DNA from 3 places in the Arthrobacter sp. 05T47 genome. Region 1 is predicted to be linked to each of the others. Evidence: predicted binding sites of a transcription regulator. Region 1 holds the regulator's gene; each other region holds the start of a gene.
The links. Region 1 encodes HrcA, which represses chaperone genes, less so after heat shock. Its sites were predicted from a motif close to TTNGCACTCGNNNNNNNCGAGTGCNAA; they were not measured.

Region 1 (2,261 bases):
CCCCGGACGGGCCGCCGGCCGGCCCGGCCTCACCCTGGCCGGAGAGCTGGATGCGCGTGCCGGTGCCGACGCCAGCCGGGACCTTCACGGTCAGCGAGCGGCGGCTGCGGATCCGGCCCTGGCCGCTGCATTCGTTGCAGGGGTCCTTGATGACGGTGCCGAAGCCCTCGCAGGACCCGCAGGGTGCCGACGTCATGACCTGGCCGAGGATGGAGCGCACGGCGCGCTGGACCTGGCCGCTGCCGCCACAGATGTCGCAGCGCACGGGGTGGGTACCCTCGCGGCAGCAGGATCCGTCGCAGGTGGGGCAGACCACGGCCGTGTCGACTTCGAGCTTCTTGTTGACGCCGAACACCGCGTCGCGGAGGTCGATCCGGACGCTGATCAGCGCGTCCTGGCCGCGGCGGACCCGGGATGCCGGGCCGCCCTGGCCGCCACCGGCGCCGAAGAAGGTCTCGAAGATGTCCTGGAAGGCGAAGCCCTGGCCCGAGTARCTGCCGCCCCCGAAGCCGTTGTCGGTGCCGTTCTCATTGCCGGTGGTGTCATAGACCCGGCGCTTCTGCGGATCGGAGAGGACTTCATAGGCATGGGTGACGGCCTTGAACCGGTCTGAGGCGTCTTCTCCCGGGTTCACGTCGGGGTGCAGGGTCCGGGCCAGTTTCCGGTAGGCCTTCTTGATCTCCTCCCCCGTTGCGTCGCGGGAGACTCCAAGAACGTCATAGTGGCTGCTCAAAGTGTGTATCTCTTCCTTTTCGTACTGCCGGTGGGGCAAGAAGTCGTGCTGGGTCCGGGCCGGTCAGGGCCCCAGGATCCTCGAAAGGTAGCGGGCCACCGCGCGCACGGCGGCCATGGTGGTGGGATAGTCCATCCGGGTGGGTCCAAGGACACCGACCTTGGCCGTGGCGTCCGGGCCGTAGGCCGTGGCCACGACGGAGGCCTCGGCCAGACCGTCGTAGGGGTTTTCCCGGCCGATGCTGACGGTCACGCCGCGTGGGTCTTCGGCCATTTCGCTGAGCAGGCGGAGCATGACCACCTGCTCCTCGAGCGCCTCCAGGACCGGGCCGATGCTCAGCGGGAAGTCCACGTTGGAGCGTGCGAGGTTGGCCGTGCCGGCCATGACCATCCGCTCCTCGCGGCTGCTCGTGGCCAGCGCCTCGAGGCCGCGGGCAAGGGCCTGGGCTGCTCCCCGGCGCGCCGGCGGGCCGCTGGCAACCACTGTGGGCAGAAGCTGGGGCARCAGGCTCAGCGGCGTTCCGGAGAGGCTCGTCAAGAAACTTGTACGCAGGTCGGCGAGGGCGTCGTCGGGAATGTCCTGCCCGACGTCGATGACGCGCTGCTCCACCTTGCCGGTGTCCGCGATGAGGACGATCAGCACCTTGCGGGGTGCCAGCAGCACGAACTCAATGTGCCGCACCCTGGCGCGGCTGAGCAGCGGATACTGCACGACGGCGACCTGGTTGGTCAGGTGGGACAGGAGCCGCACGGTCCGGTCAAGGATGTCGTCGAGGTCCTCGGATCCTTCCAGCAACGCCTGGATGGCCCGGCGCTCGGCCGGGGACAGCGGCTTCACCGCTGAGATCTGGTCGACGAAGAGCCGGTAGCCCTTGTCGGTGGGGATCCGGCCCGCGCTCGTGTGCGGTGCAGTGATCAGGCCTTCGTCTTCCAGCGCCGCCATGTCATTGCGGATCGTGGCGCTGGACACGCCGAGATGGTGGCGTTCAACGAGCGCTTTGGAACCAACGGGCTCACGCGAATGGACGTAGTCCTCCACGATGGCGCGCAGCACTTCGAGTTTGCGCGGTTCGCTCACGCTCCACCTCCAATCGACTGTCCCGCAGTCGGTGCCGCCCGCGTTGTACGGTCCGCGTCCAGAACTGGTGCGCGTGGTCCGCAACGGAACAAGTGTTAGCACTCGACATGCCTAAGTGCTAACCAGTCTAATATGACTCGCCGCGTTGTTAGCATTGGATTCGCTCCAGGCGTGGCCTGCGGGATCGCGTTTCCCGTCACATCGGGCGCCGGGACCGTAGCCGCTTCCGCCTGCGCCGCGCCCCTGTGGTCCGGTGCAGGCCACGGAGAGTTCCACTGACCGCCGTACATTCCGAGTGCAAAGTAAGCGTGTAGAGATGTCGTACCAGAACTGGGGACCCCAGGACCTGTCCGCCCCCGCCAAGACCGCGTTGCCGGAGGTCCCGGTGGAACGCGGGATGGTCCTCGAGGAGGTCCAGTCCGGCTGGGTGGGTGCCGTGACCCGGGTGGAG
Region 2 (2,261 bases), on a different contig from region 1:
GATGTCACCGAGGTTGCTGGCGGCCTGGATGGACTCGAGCTTGGCCGTGTCGCCCTTCGCCTTCAAGGTGGACTCCAGCGCCGGCACGCGGTCGAAGTGGTCCTCCAACGCCCGCTTGTTACGGCCGGTGATCATCAGGATGTCGTTCAGGCCGACGTTCACGGCCTCCTCAACGACGTACTGGATAGCCGGTTTGTCAACGACGGGGAGCATTTCCTTGGGCATGGCCTTAGTAGCCGGAAGAAACCTAGTACCAAGGCCCGCGGCGGGAATGACGGCCTTGCGAACGGAAGCGTTGGGTGTATTCACTCGACTAATCTAACGGAGGGACCAATCATTGCGTAATTCTTAATCGAACCGCCGGCGGACCTTCCCCCCGGCCGTCGTGGCCGCAATAGGCAGAGGACGGGCCAGCATGGCGTCAAAAGACCAAATACGCTCCAGCCACCGGGCGAAGCGTTCCGAACTCCCGGTGGCCGAGCTTGATGCCGCCGCGGTGGGCATCGCCCGCCATGGGCTCCAGTGGGCCTCGGCGCTGGCCGGCGGCCGCCGGGGCACCTTCGCGGCCTACCTCGGCGTGGGCACCGAACCGCCCACACTGCCGCTGTTGACGGCCCTGACCGACGCCGGACACAGGGTGCTGCTTCCGGTGTGCGAGCCCAACCTTGGGCTCAGCTGGGTCTATTGGACCCCGCAGTCAGTGTTTGTCCGGAGCAGCTTCGCCCCCATCCAGGAACCTGTCGGCGAGCGCCACGGCACCGCCGTCATGCGCGCCGCTACCGCAATCATCCTTCCGGCCACCGCCCTGGACTTCTCCGGCAACCGCATCGGGCAAGGCGGCGGCTATTACGACAAGTTCCTTGCCGCCCTGTCCGCCCTGTCCCTTTCATCCGGGGAGGCGGCCGGCGAGGCGTCCGACGCCGCGGCGCTGCCGACTGCCGCCGTCGTCTATGACACGGAGGTGCTGCCCGCGGACAGTATCCCCGCCGAGTCGTTCGACCGTAAGGTCGACGCGGCGCTGACCCCGGGCGGAATCATCCGGCTCGGCTGATACCGGCCCGGTGGATGGGGGTTCAAGTCAGGGTGATAGAATTGGCACTCAGGCCCTGCGACTGCTAAGCACGGACCCCGCCGGTAACCATCCCGGCAGCGGTCACGACTCGACAGCACGGGACCTGCTCGTTTGTCCCAGAGTGAGGATTTCCAGTGCCCACGTATGCATACGCCTGCAAGGACTGCAGCCACGCCTTCGAGATCGTGCAGTCGTTCAGCGACAACTCCCTGACGTCCTGCCCCGAGTGCCAGGGCACGCTGCGCAAGAAGTTCAACAGCGTCGGCGTCGTGTTCAAGGGCTCCGGGTTCTACCGGAACGATTCCCGCGACACCAAGGGCAGCACGGTTTCCGCTGCTCCTGCAGCACCTGCGGCCACCCCCGCACCGGCTCCGGCCCCCGCGGCGTAAAAGGCCCACCGGACCGACGCCGCTGCCGTCGGGTCCCCCTCAGGCTAGGCCTGCCTCATCGCTTGGACGCCTGCGAATTTGTCCACATAGGCCACTTCGAGGCTCTCGCCGCCCTCCGCGGGTCCGTAGCGTGGCGGCATGGCCCTTTCCCTCAGTCCGCTGTCCCCTTCGTCGTTCTGTTTGCCCTTCGCGACGTGGGGCGGGTTTCCCTACGCGGCTTCGCCCGGGATTTTTTCCACACGGTCGCGGCGACGGCCCGCCGAGGACTCCGCACGCTGGAACCGCACCGGGATCCGCGCTGCCCGCCTTCCGTCGGCCACGTTGTCCACGGCCGGCCGCTCCAGTCGGAGCCGGAACGGCCCCGGCAAGCCCCGCAGTCAGCAACCGCCTCGCGGCCGTCCGTCGCGGCGCCGCCTGCGCAGCTGGCTGAACCGGAATCGGCGGCTCTTTGCCTCGCTCCTGTTCTGCATCCCCGCCGGCCTTACGGTTCAGCAACTCACCCCCGCGCCCGCCGAAACTGTTGTTGCTTTCGCCGCGGCGTCGGATCTTCCCGCGGGGAAGACCCTGGGACCCGGCGACGTCAACCGGATCAGCGTGCCGCCCGGCATCGTGCCTGCCGGCAGCCCCGGCAGCGAGACCGCGTTCGAGGGAAAACAGCTGGCTGCGCCGCTGCGGAAGGGCCAACTCCTCACAGACGCCCAGGTCCTCGGCCCGGGCCTGCTCGCCGGAACCCCGCCCGGCTCCGCTGCGGTGCCGCTGAGAATGGCTGACCCTGCCTCGATCCAGCTGGTCTCCCCCGG
Region 3 (2,261 bases), on a different contig from region 1:
AAGACAGCGGCACAGGCGACAGCATCTCAGAGGACACAGCCGGGCAGAACACAGCCGGATACGACGACGACGGGCAGGAGCGCACGAGCCCGCAGGGGCTGGCCCGCTACGCCAAGCCGGCGCTGATCGCCGGCGCTGTGATCGCCGTCGTCTGCATCGCCTTGCTGGTGATCATTTTCTTCCTCGATTCCTTCAATGCCACCGTGTATTCGGTGGGCGGCAAGAACGTCCAGGACGCCACGGACGAGGCGCGGGCCATCCGCGACACCTATTCCGGTGCCCGGCTCGGCGGCATCATCTTCCTGATCGCGGGCGTGCTCCTCGCCGCTGCCGGCGCCGTGCTGACGTACCGGCACCGAAATGACGAGGGCCAGGACGCCGACCCGGACGACGGCGAGGACGTCGACTTCGAAGACCTCGCCGGCCAGTAGCCGCAGGCCGGTTCCCGCGTCCGGGGTGGTGCTAACGTGCATCCCCCGGGCGGGACATGCCCGTTTCTCGGTTCGAACAATGGGCATGTCCCCTGTGGCAGGGCTAATGCGTTGCACATGTCCACGGCCCGGCTCTACCAATGAGCATGATGCCCGGGTGCCCACGGGCCGCGACGAAGAATGGGCATGTCCCGCGAGAAGGCCCGGACCCGGCGGCGAAGAATGGGCATGTCCCGTGGGAAAACATGTTCACCCGGAACGAATTTCTGGCACTCGCCTTGACCGAGTGCTAACCATGTACATAGAGTCGTCATTAGCACTCTCCCTAGGAGGGTGCTAACACATGAAGCGCGTTCCGCCAGGCTCGCTGCCGGCACCGCGACGACGGTCTGTGCGCCATGGCATCGCCGCTTCATAGTCCACGAATTTGCTGACGAAAAGGAGAGGTCCGAGTGTCGGTCTCTATTAAGCCTCTTGAGGATCGTATTGTTGTCCGCCCGCTCGAAGCCGAGCAGACCACGGCTTCCGGCCTGGTTATCCCGGACTCCGCGCAGGAGAAGCCGCAGGAAGGCGAAGTTGTTGCAGTAGGCCCCGGCCGCTTCGATGACAACGGCAACCGCGTTCCCGTTGACGTTGCCGTCGGCGACGTCGTCATTTACTCCAAGTACGGTGGAACCGAAGTCAAGACCGGCGGCACCGAGTACCTCGTGCTCTCCGCCCGCGACGTTCTGGCGATCGTCGTAAAGTAACTCTCTTGGACCCCCGCGCAGCCGATCCTTCGCATTGAATGGATCAGTTGCGCGGGGTTCTGTCTTGAAAGGACAAAACCATGGCAAAGCAGCTTGCGTTTAACGACGCTGCCCGCCGGTCGCTTGAAGCCGGCATCGATAAGCTCGCCAACACCGTCAAGGTCACGCTGGGCCCGCGCGGCCGCAACGTCGTACTGGACAAGAAGTGGGGCGCCCCCACGATCACCAACGACGGCGTGACGATCGCCCGTGAAATCGAGCTGGACGACCCCTACGAGAACCTTGGCGCGCAGCTTGCCAAGGAGGTCGCCACCAAGACCAACGATGTTGCCGGTGACGGCACCACCACCGCCACCGTTCTGGCCCAGGCCCTGGTCAAGGAAGGCCTGCGCAACGTGGCTGCAGGTGCCGCACCGGGCGAGATCAAGCGCGGCATTGAGGTTTCGGTCGAGGCCGTCGCCGCCCGCCTGCTGGAGAACGCGCGCCCCGTCGAAGGCACGCAGGTTGCCAACGTTGCCGCCATCTCCGCCCAGAGCGACGAGGTCGGCGAGCTGCTGGCCGAGGCGTTCGGCAAGGTCGGCAAGGATGGTGTGATCACCATTGAGGAGTCCTCCACCACGCAGACCGAACTGGTCCTCACCGAGGGCATGCAGTTCGACAAGGGCTACCTGTCCCCGTACTTCGTCACCGACGCGGAACGCCAGGAGGCAGTCCTCGAGGACGCCCTGATCCTGATCAACCAGGGCAAGATCTCCTCGGTGCAGGACTTCCTGCCGCTGCTGGAAAAGGCGCTGCAGAGCTCCAAGCCGCTCTTCATCATCGCCGAAGACGTCGAGGGCGAGGCCCTGTCCACGCTGATCGTCAACCGCATCCGCGGCACCCTGAACGTCGTCGCCGTCAAGGCGCCGGGCTTCGGCGACCGCCGCAAGGCCATGCTGCAGGACATCGCCACGCTCACCGGCGCCCAGGTTGTCTCCCCGGAGCTGGGCCTGAGCCTGGACACCGTTGGCCTTGAGGTGCTCGGCACCGCACGCCGCATCACGGTCACCAAGGACAACACCACGATCGTCGACGGCGCCGG

Region 2: a site for HrcA is predicted at 1,093-1,119, ahead of AC1DEY_RS02290 (FmdB family zinc ribbon protein). Genes of this name have one in related genera too.
Region 3: a site for HrcA is predicted at 698-724, ahead of groES (co-chaperone GroES). Genes of this name have one in related genera too.

What each region holds. Positions count from the first base shown of each region.
Region 1 covers NZ_JBFTKG010000008.1:99,921-102,181, reverse strand. The annotation lists gene dnaJ (molecular chaperone DnaJ) at 1-733, opposite strand, end outside; gene hrcA (heat-inducible transcriptional repressor HrcA) at 797-1,810, opposite strand; gene AC1DEY_RS08580 (DUF3097 domain-containing protein) at 2,127-2,261, shown strand, end outside.
Region 2 covers NZ_JBFTKG010000002.1:41,224-43,484, forward strand. The annotation lists gene galU (UTP--glucose-1-phosphate uridylyltransferase GalU) at 1-309, opposite strand, end outside; gene AC1DEY_RS02285 (5-formyltetrahydrofolate cyclo-ligase) at 416-1,051, shown strand; gene AC1DEY_RS02290 (FmdB family zinc ribbon protein) at 1,207-1,461, shown strand; gene AC1DEY_RS02295 (RcpC/CpaB family pilus assembly protein) at 1,600-2,261, shown strand, end outside.
Region 3 covers NZ_JBFTKG010000002.1:65,459-67,719, reverse strand. The annotation lists gene AC1DEY_RS02375 (hypothetical protein) at 1-431, shown strand, start outside; gene groES (co-chaperone GroES) at 884-1,180, shown strand; gene groL (chaperonin GroEL) at 1,261-2,261, shown strand, end outside.